3 regions of the Paenibacillus sp. 01T424 genome follow, and region 3 is predicted to be linked to each of the others. Evidence: riboswitches for the same ligand, from Rfam matches in the RefSeq annotation. Region 3 holds a riboswitch; each other region holds the start of a gene.

Region 1 (4,950 bases), on a different contig from region 3:
TCATCCAGAAAGAATTCTCGAAAAACTTATAAGGCATTTCCATAATATTTAGAAACCCGTCGATTTCGGAGTAAGAATCTCTCCCTTGAAAATCTAGGTAGTGCTCTTCAATACCTCCCACATGCCCAACAGTCGATTCAATAAGTGGTCTTTCATTAGTCAGCATTGATTTGGGTGTATAATCAACAAAGTCGCTTGTAGGTACGTAGCTGAACGTGTGCAGACTTTTATTTTGCGGTCGCAATGCCTTTGAAGCAAAGCCAACAATAGAGCCTGAATCCAAACCGCCGCTAAGCTGTGCTCCGACATTACGATGTGTCCGCAGCCTTGAAGTAACAGCTTGTTGAAACACATCCTGAAATGCCTCAACATACTCATCATTTGATTTAAAGCGTACGACTTCATCTGGTCTCAGTTGGTGATATCTTGCAAGAGTAATTCGTCCTGCAGTTATCGTTATCGTATGAGATGGAGGGAGCTGCTCAATATTCCGATAAGCCGTCTTGGATGCATCCGCAACGTCAACCATGCCAGAAATAGCCAGAAACTCAGCAAGCCATTGTTCATTTAACAATCTCTCCTTACCCAGCAATGTAAGTAAGGGTTCAATTGTTGTACAAAAGGCAACACGCTCATTATTTCGATGATAATAGAGCGTGCGACCTCCGGAGAAGTCTCTAGCACCAAACAGCTTTTGTCTTCTACAATCCCAGATTAGGAAGGCGTAATCACCAGCTAAATAAATAGGTGTTCTATCCCCCCATTTATCATAAGCTAATAAAATTAGCTCGCTATCCGTCATATTTCTTCTTAATTGCTGCTCTACTCCGAGTCGGTTGAATAATTCTATGCGGTTATCAATAATTGCATCTGCAGTTATAACAAGCCCTCGTTCATCATCCAAAAAAGGATTACGTTCATTGATCGACTCAGGTGTAATCCATTGATTATGACAACCTAAAAATATATTATCGTCATGCCAAGCTTGAGCTGTATTACATGGAAACTGAGAAAGTGCCTCCATTAAAGCATCGCCCTGCTGCCATGCCAAACTTTCCTTGCCGGTATGAAAAACTCCTGCGATGGCGCTCATCGTGGCCTCCGGGTGGTCATCGAATTTGTTTTATTAACGTACTTGTTTCAAAAATTAGGCATTTGTTTTTAGTTCTTTATAAAGAACATATTTGAATATTACACCTGAAATAAACCTTTGTCAATGACTTTTCTACGATAAACTGCAAAAAATTCATAGTTTTTGTTCTTTATTAAAAACAAAATGTCGATTAGTTTTTCGCCTGAGTATTTTACAATAAAAACATTTTTTTCAACTCTACATAGTACTCTTATAAATAAAAAAATAACCACTCATTATTAAAATAAGTGGTTTTAATGTTTGAATAAAAAAATAAGTGCGTTATAGCTAACAACCTTTCGTAATTAAGAATAATTCGTTATAATAGAAATAGTCTACAACGATGTGATAACGGAGGAATTTGTTATGATTGGAGAACGCATTCAACTGCTGCGCAAGAGAAATGGCCTATCCCTTACAGAGTTATCCCAACGGGCGGGCGTCGCTAAATCTTATTTAAGCTCCATTGAACGAGGGCTCCAGCAAAATCCTTCGATTCAATTCCTCGAAAAGGTAGGCGCCGTATTGAATGTGACGGTTGAAGATTTTTTAAATACCGATGAAAAAAATGATCGCAAACCCGACAATTTAGACAACGAGTGGGCTGATTTAGTAAGAGAAGCTATGGCTTCCGGTGTGAGCAAAGATCAATTTAAAGAGTTTTTAGAATTTAATAAATGGAAAATTAAGCGCGAATAGCGCTTTTTCCACTTTTATACAGCCGTTACTTGCACATCATTATCCTTACTTTCTTCAAGACAAAGCAATACTTTCCTTACTTCGTCCTTGCTGAATCCCAAAGAACGTGCTTTCATGATTAATGTTACCCATTCCATATCCAATTCCTGAATATCTTCTGCTTTAGCTAGTACCATCTTCCCATGTCCCCCATTCATTTCAGGACGGTTGCACCACTGACTCCATGCGTTTAAGGTGCCCAGATACTAAACGCATTTCAACGTCTCCCATGCTTGTCATTCGTTTATAGATGTATTATAAATCACCACAAGTGCGCATACTGTCGCTTCATGTCTCACAAAAATGATAGATAATTACATTTTTTGTCGAATTTATTTAAGTAATGTTAAACGGAACGAGAAATAGGTAAGAGCTATCAACAGACATAGAAAACAGACCTAATTGTATTTAATTATTACTCAGCTTTTAATTATGATGTTAATTCTTTAATGGAATCTCTAGTGGTCTCTTCCTCATAACCATTTGGATTCAAATATTGCCAGCGCCATGAGTCAGCGCACATCTCCTCTATCCCAAGTGTCGCAACCCAATTCAACTCCGCGTTTGCAAGCATCGTATTTGCATAACAAATGGCAATATCTCCTGGTCTACGATCTGTAAATGAATATGGAATACTTCGTCCCGATACCTTCTCGAATGCATTAATCATCTCTAATACACTATACCCGCGCCCAGTTCCGAGATTAAATATATCCACACCTGATTTGTTCATGATTTTTTCCAGTGCACATAGATGTCCTCTCGCAAGATCCACGACATGAATATAATCCCTTACGCCTGTGCCGTCTATGGTTGGATAGTCATCTCCAAAAATATTAACTTTTTTAAGCCTGCCTACAGCTACCTGAGATATGTATGGCATAAGGTTATTAGGAATACCATTAGGATTCTCGCCAATTCTTCCACTTTTATGTGCACCAATTGGGTTAAAGTATCGTAAAATTGAAATCCCCCATTGCTCGTTAGACTCCGCTAAATCCTGTAAAATTTGTTCTAGCATGAGCTTTGTTCTTCCGTAAGGATTCGTTGCTCCAAGCGAAGAACTTTCTTCAATCGGCACATGTTCCGGTCGACCATATACCGTTGCAGAGGAGCTGAATACAAGCTTATGAACACCATACTTCTTCATAACCTCACACAGGATTAAAGTGCTAGTAATATTAGTGTGATAATAAGACAGTGGCAATTGCACAGATTCACCTACTGCCTTCAATCCTGCAAAGTGAATTACTGCATCAATTGTATGTCTGGTGAAAACACCTTCAAGTCCGATTTGATCCATTAGATCCATTTGATAAAATGTAAAGGCTTTGTTTGTAATTTCTGCAACTCTGTTTAATGAGATGTAGCTGCTATTTGACAAATTATCAACAATAACTACCTCATACCCTGCTTCAAGAAGTTCCACACATGTATGACTTCCAATATAACCTGCTCCACCCGTAATTAAGATAGCCATTTCATTGACCCCTCTCAGCCTTCATTATAAGAAAAGTATTTATTCTTTATTAAGAACACTATATGGAATAAAATCCCTGCATCTTGAAAAACTACAGGGATATATTTTCTTCTTTCACTTACGCTATACAGTACTTCCCAAATCCGAGATATCATCTAGCCAGATATATGGCGCAGTACCTGTCACGGTTACTCCTCTAAATACAGATTTCGTAATAATTGCAGATTTATTTTGTCTCAACCAATTAAAGTTGATTTTACTATTATCAAAAAATGAATGAGAAATGACTGCTTTTTTGTTATTATCTGCTTTTCCAACTACAGCATTAATAAAAGTAGTTCCTGTTACAAGCGAATTTCCATCCATGACGAGTCCAAGATTTTGAAACAATCCATTTCTTAGTGTATTCTGTCTCATATATTTAGTATCACTTGAACCTAGCTGAATATCAGTACTACCTAAAAGAGGAGTCTTTGCACGAATAAATTCACTATTGCTGATATGGCAACCCTCAAACCTTGCAGAGCCTTCAATAAGAGTTAAGCCCTCTACAACTATTGGACGTCCTGCATAATCTTGCGGAACTAATATAGATACATCATAATTTTTCACTGTTACATCCTTGATAACAGCTCCGGCTGCTAATAAATTAAAGTTCGGAGTTAACGAATTATCAGAACGCCAATCTCGTTCAACGGTTATATTGGATAGATAACATCTGCCATAATTATATCTACCCAAGTTAAATCCCGTAACACCCGCATCCTTAAAAATGACTGGCACTCCACCTTGCGATTCAGATACCTGAAACCCTAGTGAAGTAACATTTACGGTATAATACAGCTTATCTGTACTTATGCCTGTCGGAATCTTACCGGACCATTGCTCAAACGATACTTGTGCTCCGTTACCCATAAGATGAGGTGATTTAAATGTGAATGTGCCTTTAGCAACATCAACAGCAGGTGATCCAAAATAACCATACACGCTTGAACCATATACTAAGCCGTTTTTAACCTGACAATTTTGAACAACTGCTCCCCTTACATCCAGCAGTCTTAAATTTCCGTTTCGAATAACAGCTCCGTTAACAAAGTTATCTCCCTGTACCCATAACTCACACCCATCAAATGAATTATTAATGTATTTGACATTTGCGAAATTCGGATTTGAGCTAACACCTCCAATATTAACGCCTTCAAAGGTATTTCCCTCTATCAAGAGATTTGTACCATCGGCATTAACTAGATGTCCACGTGCATTATTATAAATATAATTATCTTGTATAAATATGCGATAATTAAGCTCAAACCCATTAGGACGATCTGCTGTTTTATACGGAATATTGGTTTCACTGTACATTGATTCGATATCGATTCCGAACATGGGCGGTGTACCGTTTCTAAAATTAGTTGTTACACCATCGTCATCATAGCCAATATGATGAATCTTATTTCTGTAAATATGAGTATCATTTGAAGCACAGATAGAAATTCCTTGTCTTCTGCAATGATGGATATGACAGTCATGAATAAGAACATTTTGACCCATCTGTTCCTGCGTATATAAGGTAGGATCAAGCTGATATTTCTCATAACCC
Region 2 (4,950 bases), on a different contig from region 3:
TACAAAAGTATTGCTCGTTGGAGATTGGATCGATAAGGGAAGCCGCACTAAGGAAATCATTGATTTCCTATATACGAATCAGGATAAGTTTTTGTTTGTGCTTGGCAATCATGAAAACTTCGTCCATAAATATATGCGTGGTGAAATCAAAGGTGTGGAAGAGGAGCTGCTGCATGCCTACTTCGATTCGACTGAGGTGCTGAGAGGCGATGCTGAGCTGCTTCAGAAGTTTAATCATCTCGTATCGCTGTCGAAGCCTTTCTACAGAATGGTAGGAAAATCAGGACCATCCTATTATGTGACTCACGCGCCATGCGAGAACAAATATATTGGCAAGCTGGATGTGAATTCGATCCGTCATCAGCGCAATTTTAGACTCGACCGATCGGCGCCGATTGAAGCACAGCTTGCGTTTCTGAAGCGGGATGCAGCAGGAAACCAGCCGTATCATGTTTTTGGACATGTGGCTGCTAAACAAACATTTCGGATCAGAAATAAAATCCATTTGGATTCAGGCGCAGTTCACGGCAATCTGCTAACCTCGGTTTCTCTGTCGGTGAAGCCGACTTTCAAATCACAGAAATCGGCAATAGCCGGCATGGAAGGCGAGCTTCCTGCTCTCTTCAAAGAGGAACGCAAAGTATCGCTGCAGGAGCTGGATGATGATGAAGCCCGCAGATTGCAGTATTGCTCGCGCAATAAAATTAACTTTATTTCAGGAACCATGTCTCCTGCAGATAAGGATGAAGCGGCGGGTGAGCTGGAATCGCTGAGGAAAGGGCTGAACTATTTTATGGAGCGCGGTGTTAAAGAGGTCGTGCTGCAGCCCAAATATATGGGATCACGCTGCAATGTTTATTTGCATGCAGATATCGAGCAATGTTTTGCAGTGAGCCGCAATGGGTACAAAATAAATAAGGTTGACCTAACCGCTGTTTATGAGCGACTGCTGCAAAGATTCGGAAGCTACATGAAGGAAAACGATATATCGATGCTTCTGCTGGATGGCGAGCTTTTGCCATGGGAGGCGCTGGGAGAAGGTCTCATCGAAAAGCAGTTTAAGCCAATTGAGAAGGGGCTTGAGACAGAGCTTGCATTCCTGAAGGCGAATGGATTCGAGGAAGCGTTCGGAAAGCTTGCGCATGATTTCAAGGAAAGTGGTTTTGAAAAGGATCAGTTTCACCTTAGCAAAGGGGCTATTAATGAGAAATATGGCCTAGCCGTCTACCAAAACTTTAAACATGTTCATTCTATTCTTGAGAAAAACAGGCCAATTGATGAGCATATCAAAGCATATGAAACGTATAAGAGGCAGCTGGAGCTGTATGCCGAGGCTGGGGAGCTTGAATACAAGCCATTTTCGCTGCTCAAAATCGTATACGTAGACGGAAGCGAGCAGCTGCCAGCGTGGAAAACCTCGGAGATGTATCGTTTCCTCTCTGACGATCCATTCATCACGCTTGTTCTGTCTGATGCGGAGAGCTATGAGCTTGCAGAAAAATATTTCTACACGCTTACGGTAGACAATCATATGGAAGGTGTCGTGATTAAGCCGGAGATGCCTCAGCCGTACACGGTTCCCTATATGAAAGTGCGCAATAAGGAATACATGTCTATTATTTACGGTTATGATTATAGATTTCCGCACAAGTACAATAAGCTCATCAAGCAAAAAAATATTACGCAAAAGCTTCGTACATCATTTAACGAGTACCGGCTAGGACAGCATATGCTGGCGATTCCTTTTGCTGAAATTGCTCCAGAAAACGATGGATATCAAGCGGCTGTTGCGAATCTTTTGTTTGAGGTTGCCAAAGAGAAGGAAATAGATCCTAGATTGTAAATCATCAATATACCAAACCTCCCAAAATGGGAGGTTTTTCTACATCATTCGACCTATTATGAAATTGGTTATGGTATATATCGGAATAATATGGAATACTGGTATATGTAAAAAGTCCTAGTAAAAAGCAAAGTTGTCGAAAGACAATGACGCAAAGCCAACAGGCCTAAAGGAAATTTCCAAAGGTGGCTGGGTTGCCAAAAGGATGAGTGATAACATACCTATATCCTCTCCTTAAAAACTTCAGGTTACCGCCTACGTTATGAATAAGAGGGGATATTTAGCAATGAAACAAATGATTAAACGTTTTAATGGCAATGTTAATGTTGGTAGTTTTAATATTGTTCAAAAGTTAGCTAATTTAGGCTACTGGGAGTTTGACCATATTCGCAGAGAAGCATCCTGGTCGAATCAAATGTTCGAAATATATGGTATGAAATCTGATTTCTCGATGACGATTGAACAATTTTTTGAGTTCGTGCATCCCGAAGATCGTGAGCGCGTTAATGAGCAGTTCCACCTTGCAATTGAATCAAAAAAGGAAAGCGTTTCCGAGTACAGAATCGTTCGTCAGGGCGGTGAAGTTAGACATGTGGTGGAAAACATTACGTTCATACGGAATGCCGAAAACGAGATATTGTTGACGATAGGCATGATTCAGGATGTTACGGAAAATAAAAAAATACAGCATCGCCTCACACTAGAAGAGCAGCTTTATAAATCGATATTTGAAAACAATCCTGATGCTGTCTTTTCTTTAGACGCACAAGGGCGTTTTTTGTCATGCAATTCAGTGCTTGAGCAACTTTTTGGATATACGAAAGAGGAAATTATTAATGATAGTTTTCATAAATTTGTAGATGCCGCAGCGCTGGATAAAACGATTCAATATTTTGAGCAAACGGTCAAGACGCTGAATCCTCAAAACTATGATACGACAGGCATTACGAGAACAGGGCAAACGGTCGAATTTAATGTGACCAATATTCCAATCATTATTAATAAAAAGCTTATCGGTGTCTACGGCATTGCCAAGGATATTACGCAGCAAAAAATGATTGAGCAGTCGTTGACTGAGACCGAATTAAAATACCGCAGTATTGTCGAGCAATCCATTGTCGGTATTTTTGTCGCGCAGAAAAACAACTTCGTTTATTCAAATGATCAGCTCAATAAAATGTTCGGTTATGACTCCTTGATCGGTATGGATATTATACAGACGATTCATCCCTCAGACCGTGAAGCCGTCGTTAATCAGCTAACGAAGTTACAGGAGGGGCAGTCTTTATCTAATTTCTGCCACAGAGCCATTAAACAAGATGGGACGAATATTCATTGCGAAGTGCACTATAATCAAGTGTCAAATATGGGTGAGCAAGCGATCGTTGGCGTAGTCCTTGATATTACGGATCGAAGCAAGGCTGAGGAATTAAATCAATATTTGGCTTACCACGATTATTTAACGGAGATGCCAAATCGCAGAATGTTTGAAGACCAGCTAGATAAGCAGCTAAGGGTAAGCGAGTATTTTAAGCAGAGGCTGGCGATCATGCTGATTGACGTGGATCGTTTCAAATATGTAAATGATACGCTGGGGCATCCGATTGGGGATGAGCTGCTGAAACAAATCGCCTTCCGATTGATGAGCAATTTACGTGATGGCCAAACCGTATTCCGACTTGGCGGAGACGAATTTGCAATTATTATAGCTGATGTAAAGCAGCAAAACGAAATTAAGGATATGGCAGCTACTATTATTRGGCTTATCAATGAGCAATTTTTGATAGAAGGATATGAGCTGAATGTAACTGCAAGTATTGGAATCAGTCAATCGCCTGGCGATGGGAGCTCGGTGGAGCAGTTGATGAAAAATGCGAATGCGGCTCTTTATCATGCGAAGTCCAGAGGCAGCAACCAATCACAGTGCTATTCCGCTTCTTTAAATGTGCAATCATTCAAATTATTTTCACTCAGCAATGATTTGCGTAAAGCGCAGGAAAGAGGAGAGCTGTTCCTTCATTATATGCCTCGCGTACATTCGCAAACGATGGAAATTGTTGGCGTTGAGGCGCTGCTGCGCTGGAATCATCCGGATTGGGGATTGGTTGCTCCGTCTGAATTCATACCGATCGCAGAGGAAACGGGGCTTATTGTATCGATAGGAGAATGGGTGCTTCGCGAAGCCTGTATGCAGCATAAACGGTGGCAGAGCTTAGGCCTGCCTTCGGTTACGCTGTCGGTTAACTTTTCGGTGCAGCAGCTTCTTCAGCAAAATATATTGCATACCATCGATCAGATCATCGAGGAGACAGGAATTTCCCAAGATCGATTGGAAATTGAAATAACGGAAAGCTCCTTTATTAGCAATGAGAATGCGGTGACTGAATTGCTGCTGGAGCTGAAGAAAAGAAAAATCAAAGTATCGCTTGATGATTTTGGAACCGGCTATTCCTCTCTTTATTTATTGAAGCGCTTGGCACTCGATACGATCAAAATTGATCGGTCATTTATCGAGGAGTTGATGACGGATCGTAGAAATAAAAGCATTATTGAATGCATTATTCAATTGGCTGGCGAACTGGGCATGCAGGTGGTGGCCGAAGGTGTTGAAACGAAGGAGCAGTTCAACTATTTACGCGAGCAGCGATGCGATGAAATCCAAGGTTATTATTTCAGTCGTCCAGTAGAGCCGGACAGCATCGTACAACTTTTGAGCCGAAGATCTTGTAAAGAGCCTGCTTTATTTATGCCAAGTAAAGAGGTGCTCGTTAATCGGAGAAAAAGCTTTCGAATCGATTTGAAGCATTGTCTATTGGCAGAGATGACCATTACGATGTTCAAAGGTAGCAGTGTGAAGCTTGGGAGTACAGAGGTGTTTGTTCGAAACATCGGACCAGGCGGGCTCCGGTTTATTGTTGGTGTGAAGTTGCCCGTTAACAGCGATATTCTCTTGATGTTTAAGACGAAAATTCTTAATCAAATGTATGTGCTATTCGGATTTATCGTCTGGTACAATGAACTGGGCAAAGACATTTATGAATATGGTGTGCAATTTCAATTAAAAGAAAAGCAGCAGGATGAGCTCGTCAATACGCTTAATTTCCTAG
Region 3 (4,950 bases):
TAGAAAATTCAATCGAGCGTGCTGAAACGATTGCTTCGCAAATAAATGTCGTACTTGAATATTTATCGGGTGATCTTAATCAGGTTACTCGTATTCTTGAGTCTGCCAAAACCAGGCAGCTGCTGGGATTGAAAATTATTTTGGCGCAAGAGGAAGAGCGTAAACGGATCGCTCGAGAAATCCATGATGGTCCCGCGCAATCACTCGCAAATATCGTTCTTCGAACAGAAATTGCAGAACGTATGCTAATCAAGCAGGAATTTGTGATGGTGCAGGAAGAATTAGTAGATTTAAAAGGACAAGTGCGCTCCGGCCTTGAGGAAATTCGCAAAATTATATTTAATTTGCGCCCGATGGCGTTGGATGATTTGGGACTTGTGCCGACTCTTCGTAAATTCACACAGGATTTTGAAGAGAAAACAAAAATACATACCATATTCGAGCTTATAGGTAAAGAAACTCGGATGCCCTCTGCAATGGAAGCGGCGATATACCGCTTAGTTCAGGAAGCTTTTACCAATGCATTAAAACATGCGAGCGCTTCACATGTAATGCTCGAGATTAACTATCAGCCACAGCATATTTCACTCGTAATTCAAGACAACGGCGTTGGATTTAACAGCGATTTAATCGAGCAGGATGCTACTCGAAACGCACATTTTGGATTGGTAGGGATGAGAGAACGCATTGAGCTAATAGAGGGAAGGATGGATATAGACTCAAATCCCGGTAGAGGGACGAAAATTATAATAGATATACCTACTACTGCCGAATCTAGAAAGGAGTAAGATGATGATGATCCAAAGAGCTGCAAGCAATGTGAATACAATCAAAATTTTACTTGCGGATGACCACCAGCTGTTTCGTGAAGGACTTAAGCGGATTCTAAATATGGAAGACGATCTTGAAGTTATCGGCGAATGTGGTGACGGCATTCAAGTTTTGGAGTTTTGCAATCATACCATTCCTGAGATTGTCCTGATGGATATTAATATGCCTATAGAGAACGGTGTCGTGACGACTGAACGATTAAAAAGTATGTTTCCTGATGTTAAGGTTATCATTTTATCTATCCACGACGATGAGAGCTATGTATTCGAAACCCTTCGTAAAGGGGCTACGGGTTACCTTCTGAAGGATATGGAGGCAGAATCGCTAATTAACGCCATTCGTTCCGTTGTCCAAGGTCATGCCTATATCCATCCTAAAGTGACAGGTAAGCTTATTAACCAGCTTCGCCGTATGACGTATTTGGATGAGATGGGAATTGTCTCAGGTGCTGCAGCTGCTCAGGAACCGGGAGTTAAGTTCGTTGCTGGCGATGAAAGCCCATTAACACGCCGTGAGGCAGAGGTGTTAAGGCTTATGGCAGAGGGCAAGAGCAATAAGCTTATTGGAGAGTTTTTATTCATTAGCGAAAAGACGGTTAAAAACCATGTGAGCAGCATTTTGCAAAAGATGGAAGTTGATGACCGTACGCAAGCTGTTATCCAATCGATCAAATATGGATGGGTTACCCTGTAGTAGCCTTTTTGATCATTACTTACATATCGAGCAAACCCCCGTATCGGTTGATACGGGGGTTTTTGTTTGCATAAAAGGTTGCCTTGCGATGGTTGTGTAAAAGAAAAACACTCCTAAGCTGTATAAAACCAGCCTAAGAGTGCGTGGTGAAACATATAATCTTAACTATTTTCTTTGTTTTTGTCTGCGAAGAGAAATGAATCCCGCTGAAAGGGCAAATGCCCCGATGAGATAATAAGGAACCGGACTGCTTTCGCCTGTTTTTGGCAGAGTAGCAAGCGGGACTTGATCTTCATCTACAGCAACAACAGGATCGATTGGCGGCTCGCCTTCTCCACCTTCAGTAACTCCTCCAACAGGTGGATCTTCATCATCAATTTCAACAATAGGTGTTGCTTCAGGTGATGATGTAGGTGTTGTCGTTACTGTAGTTGTTGCAGTAGGCGTGTTGTTAGGCGTGATCACAGGTGTGGAAGGTGGTGTATTGTTAGGTGTACTCTCAGGTGTAGGAGTTGGTGTAGCTGTAGGCGTGCTCTCAGGTGTAGGAGTTGGTGTAGCTGTAGGTGTGCTCTCAGGTGTAGGAGTTGGTGTAGCTGTAGGCGTGCTCTCAGGTGTAGGAGTTGGTGTAGCTGTAGGCGTGCTCTCAGGTGTAGAAGTTGGAGTAGCAGTAGGTGTCGATGACGGTGTTGGAGTAGGCGTAGAGCAGGTTTCGCCTTCATTCACAAGCGAAAGCTCTTTCTCCTTGCCCCAATGGATCTTCAGCGTATTAGGTACAGCTTGTGGATCAGTTGGGTTGACGAGCTCCGTATTCGTTGAAAAGCTTACGGAACCTTTTCCAGGTATTACGCCGTTTCCTGTTTGAGTGGAATTCGGAATTTCCCATGAATAAGAAACCTCGATGTCACTCTCGTTGCTTACTTTCCATGTTCTTGTTTTATTTGGATCGGCGGAGCAGGCTGTTTCAAGTTTGAGCTTAGCCGTATTGATAACTGCTTTTTGCACAGAGTTATCTGTGGTTACTACGATCTGCTGGGTAGCCACTAAATCGGTGGTAAAGCCATCTAAGGTTAATTCTTTTAGTGTATAGGTACCGATAGGCAATTCGTTGAATTGCAAAATACCGTCACTATTGGTAACACCGCTTTTGACTAATTTACCGTCTTTCCAAAGCTCGAAGGTAATGCCTGCATGTGGAGCGCCCTCGACATCATTTAAATGTTTATTGATGATGATACTACCCGTACAGCTGTTCGAAAGCTTTAGATTCCATGCTAAAATTTTGTCACCATGAGCGCCGGGACCTAATGTCTTAATTAAATCTCCGCTATAGATATCTAATTGATAAGGCAAGCATCTTGGAATGTTAATCGTAACGGAGTAAGTACCTGCTTTTGGATATATAATAGACTGTCCCTCAAAAAATGTTTGCTTGTTGTATGGAATGGTTGTATCGCCGGGTCCAGGTGCCCAGTCAGCAGGGCCTTCATAGCCGGAGAAGCTGACTCTAACACAATCTTTTAACGTCTGGAACGTAGCGGTAGCTGTTCCGTTATTATTGACTACGATATTGGAATGCGTGGCAATGACATCCTTGCGATCCGATGAGTACTGTGGACAGCTATTCTCATCTACGAGTGCTGCAGCATTCGTACCTTGATTGCTATCACCTTCGGCCATGGCAATGGAACTAAGCGACAACGAAAAAATTAATAACAGAGCCAGGGCTAAACTGATTTTTTTCCTAAAATAACGCATCTTTCACTCTCCTCTTAGATACGTAGTGGGGTTCCAAGAGGGCCGGTTACACTACTAGCTCCATATAATCCAAGTGTCCAATTGTAGATTATACTTCATCGCTTCCCTAGTTATTTTGATTGTGAAAATCCACTCTCCCTTTCTATATGCGTGCACCGGTTAGATATGCATGCTTTCATATTAAAATGATAACATGTATTGGAAATTGCTCAAGGGTGTTTCTTTGTCAGAAAATGACTAATAATCATCATAAAGCAGAATATATTTTTGGCATAACACACATTTTGTCACCTTGTCCCTTGATTGCGGAACCAGTGGGCTCTTCATGGCATATAGTGTCACAAAGAGGAGGTGGCCGCCATGTTTGAACTTCTACTTCTTGTTATTGGCTGTTATGCTTTGGCTGCATTGTCGGTGCATCTGGCGTATCGAATTTGGCGAGGGCGCCAGCAATCCAGCAAGCATTATGTGCTCGTAGCTGACGTTCAGCAAAACAATATGGAATGGTATGTACGTTCGCTGTTTTCTTTCTCTCGGCGAATGGGGAAAAATGTTCGTTTGACGATCGTAGATCAAGGGGTTACAGAGGAGACACTGGCTATTGTTGAACGATTAGCTAGAAGGGGCGATGAGGTCAGGATTCACTCTAATGGATCTAATCCGTTGTCTGGAAGCGAAGACGGTAAGCGCTCTCAAACAGAGGGTGTGGATGGAACTCAGCTGCTGTGGCTGCTTCAAGCAGAAGGAGTTGTGTCGCTTTCTGATCATGCGGTGCTAATTGATTTGCAAAATCCGACAGATTTGTCGAAAATGCCATTTTAGTATATACTCTACGGTAATGAAATAGTCGGAGTGAAGCACACTCAATAACGCAAATGCGTTGTTGGGTGTGCTTTTTTTTGTTTACCGTGCTTGCCAACATCATTCTCCTTTTGTCTGGGAAGGGAGAGGCTATAGTTAACTTAACAGATGAATAATGAAATCAGTTCTATAAAGTGTCGAGGGAGCGAATAGAGATGAAGGCACAATTGTATGTTGTGAAAGTGAATGGATGCTGGCAGGCTCGACTTACCATCAAGGCAATGGTGGATAAATACTTCTGGATGCATGGAGCGTTTGGTGAAGCGGGATTCTTGAACAACGAGATCGCAGAGGAGGGATGGCTGCTAAAAGAAGAACTGCCGCTCGGGGATGCGTGCGTTGCAGTGGAGCTTTGGGATGCGGCTATAAAACGTGGCAGTGTCGGCAGAAACGGTGCGAGTAAAAGCTTAAATGAAGGAGGACGAAATACTGATTATGAGGCGATTGAGTTATTGGCCGCATGTGCGGAGGAAGCAAAAGCTGATGGGGCGAGTGGAGATGCAGCAGCTGGCGGGTTGAATAGTAGTAATCAGAAATCTAGCGAGCTGGAGAGAAATTATCGGAAATACAGTGGTGGAGTAGAGCAAGCAGTTCATAATGGCAAGATTAGTTTGGGGAGTCGTTGGCGCTTTTTGGGTAGTCGAGGGAAGCGGAAAGGAGCGTTGGCGATAGAGAGGCTTTTTGGTTTAGTGGAGAGGTGGGAGAAGGTAAGGGGCGCTGTGGTTGGGGAAATCGGAGGAGAAGCGATTGCGAATAATGGTGAAAAGCGTAGCAGCGCTAAGGGTTTGGGTGGCGAGGAGGCGGGAGTTT

Evidence for each region. A riboswitch is a leader RNA that binds a small molecule or an ion and turns the genes downstream of it on or off. The one in region 3 is predicted to bind cyclic di-GMP.
Region 1: it holds a riboswitch for cyclic di-GMP, as region 3 does, so the genes downstream of both, AC1DPK_RS16775 (anti-repressor SinI family protein) here and AC1DPK_RS20925 (SpaA isopeptide-forming pilin-related protein) in region 3, are expected to answer to the same signal.
Region 2: it holds a riboswitch for cyclic di-GMP, as region 3 does, so the genes downstream of both, AC1DPK_RS29790 (EAL domain-containing protein) here and AC1DPK_RS20925 (SpaA isopeptide-forming pilin-related protein) in region 3, are expected to answer to the same signal.

What each region holds. Positions count from the first base shown of each region.
Region 1 covers NZ_JBFTPZ010000020.1:99,230-104,179, forward strand. The annotation lists gene AC1DPK_RS16765 (lasso peptide isopeptide bond-forming cyclase) at 1-1,093, opposite strand, end outside; gene AC1DPK_RS16770 (helix-turn-helix domain-containing protein) at 1,499-1,831, shown strand; gene AC1DPK_RS16775 (anti-repressor SinI family protein) at 1,846-2,007, opposite strand; cyclic di-GMP riboswitch class II at 2,024-2,107, opposite strand; gene galE (UDP-glucose 4-epimerase GalE) at 2,301-3,350, opposite strand; gene AC1DPK_RS16785 (right-handed parallel beta-helix repeat-containing protein) at 3,474-4,950, opposite strand, start outside.
Region 2 covers NZ_JBFTPZ010000055.1:26,789-31,738, reverse strand. The annotation lists gene AC1DPK_RS29795 (metallophosphoesterase) at 1-1,843, shown strand, start outside; cyclic di-GMP riboswitch class I at 1,960-2,045, shown strand; gene AC1DPK_RS29790 (EAL domain-containing protein) at 2,130-4,950, shown strand, end outside.
Region 3 covers NZ_JBFTPZ010000028.1:87,724-92,673, forward strand. The annotation lists gene AC1DPK_RS20915 (sensor histidine kinase) at 1-788, shown strand, start outside; gene AC1DPK_RS20920 (response regulator) at 796-1,524, shown strand; gene AC1DPK_RS20925 (SpaA isopeptide-forming pilin-related protein) at 1,690-3,279, opposite strand; cyclic di-GMP riboswitch class II at 3,311-3,394, opposite strand; gene AC1DPK_RS20930 (hypothetical protein) at 3,640-4,101, shown strand; gene AC1DPK_RS20935 (ATP-dependent helicase ComFA) at 4,296-4,950, shown strand, end outside.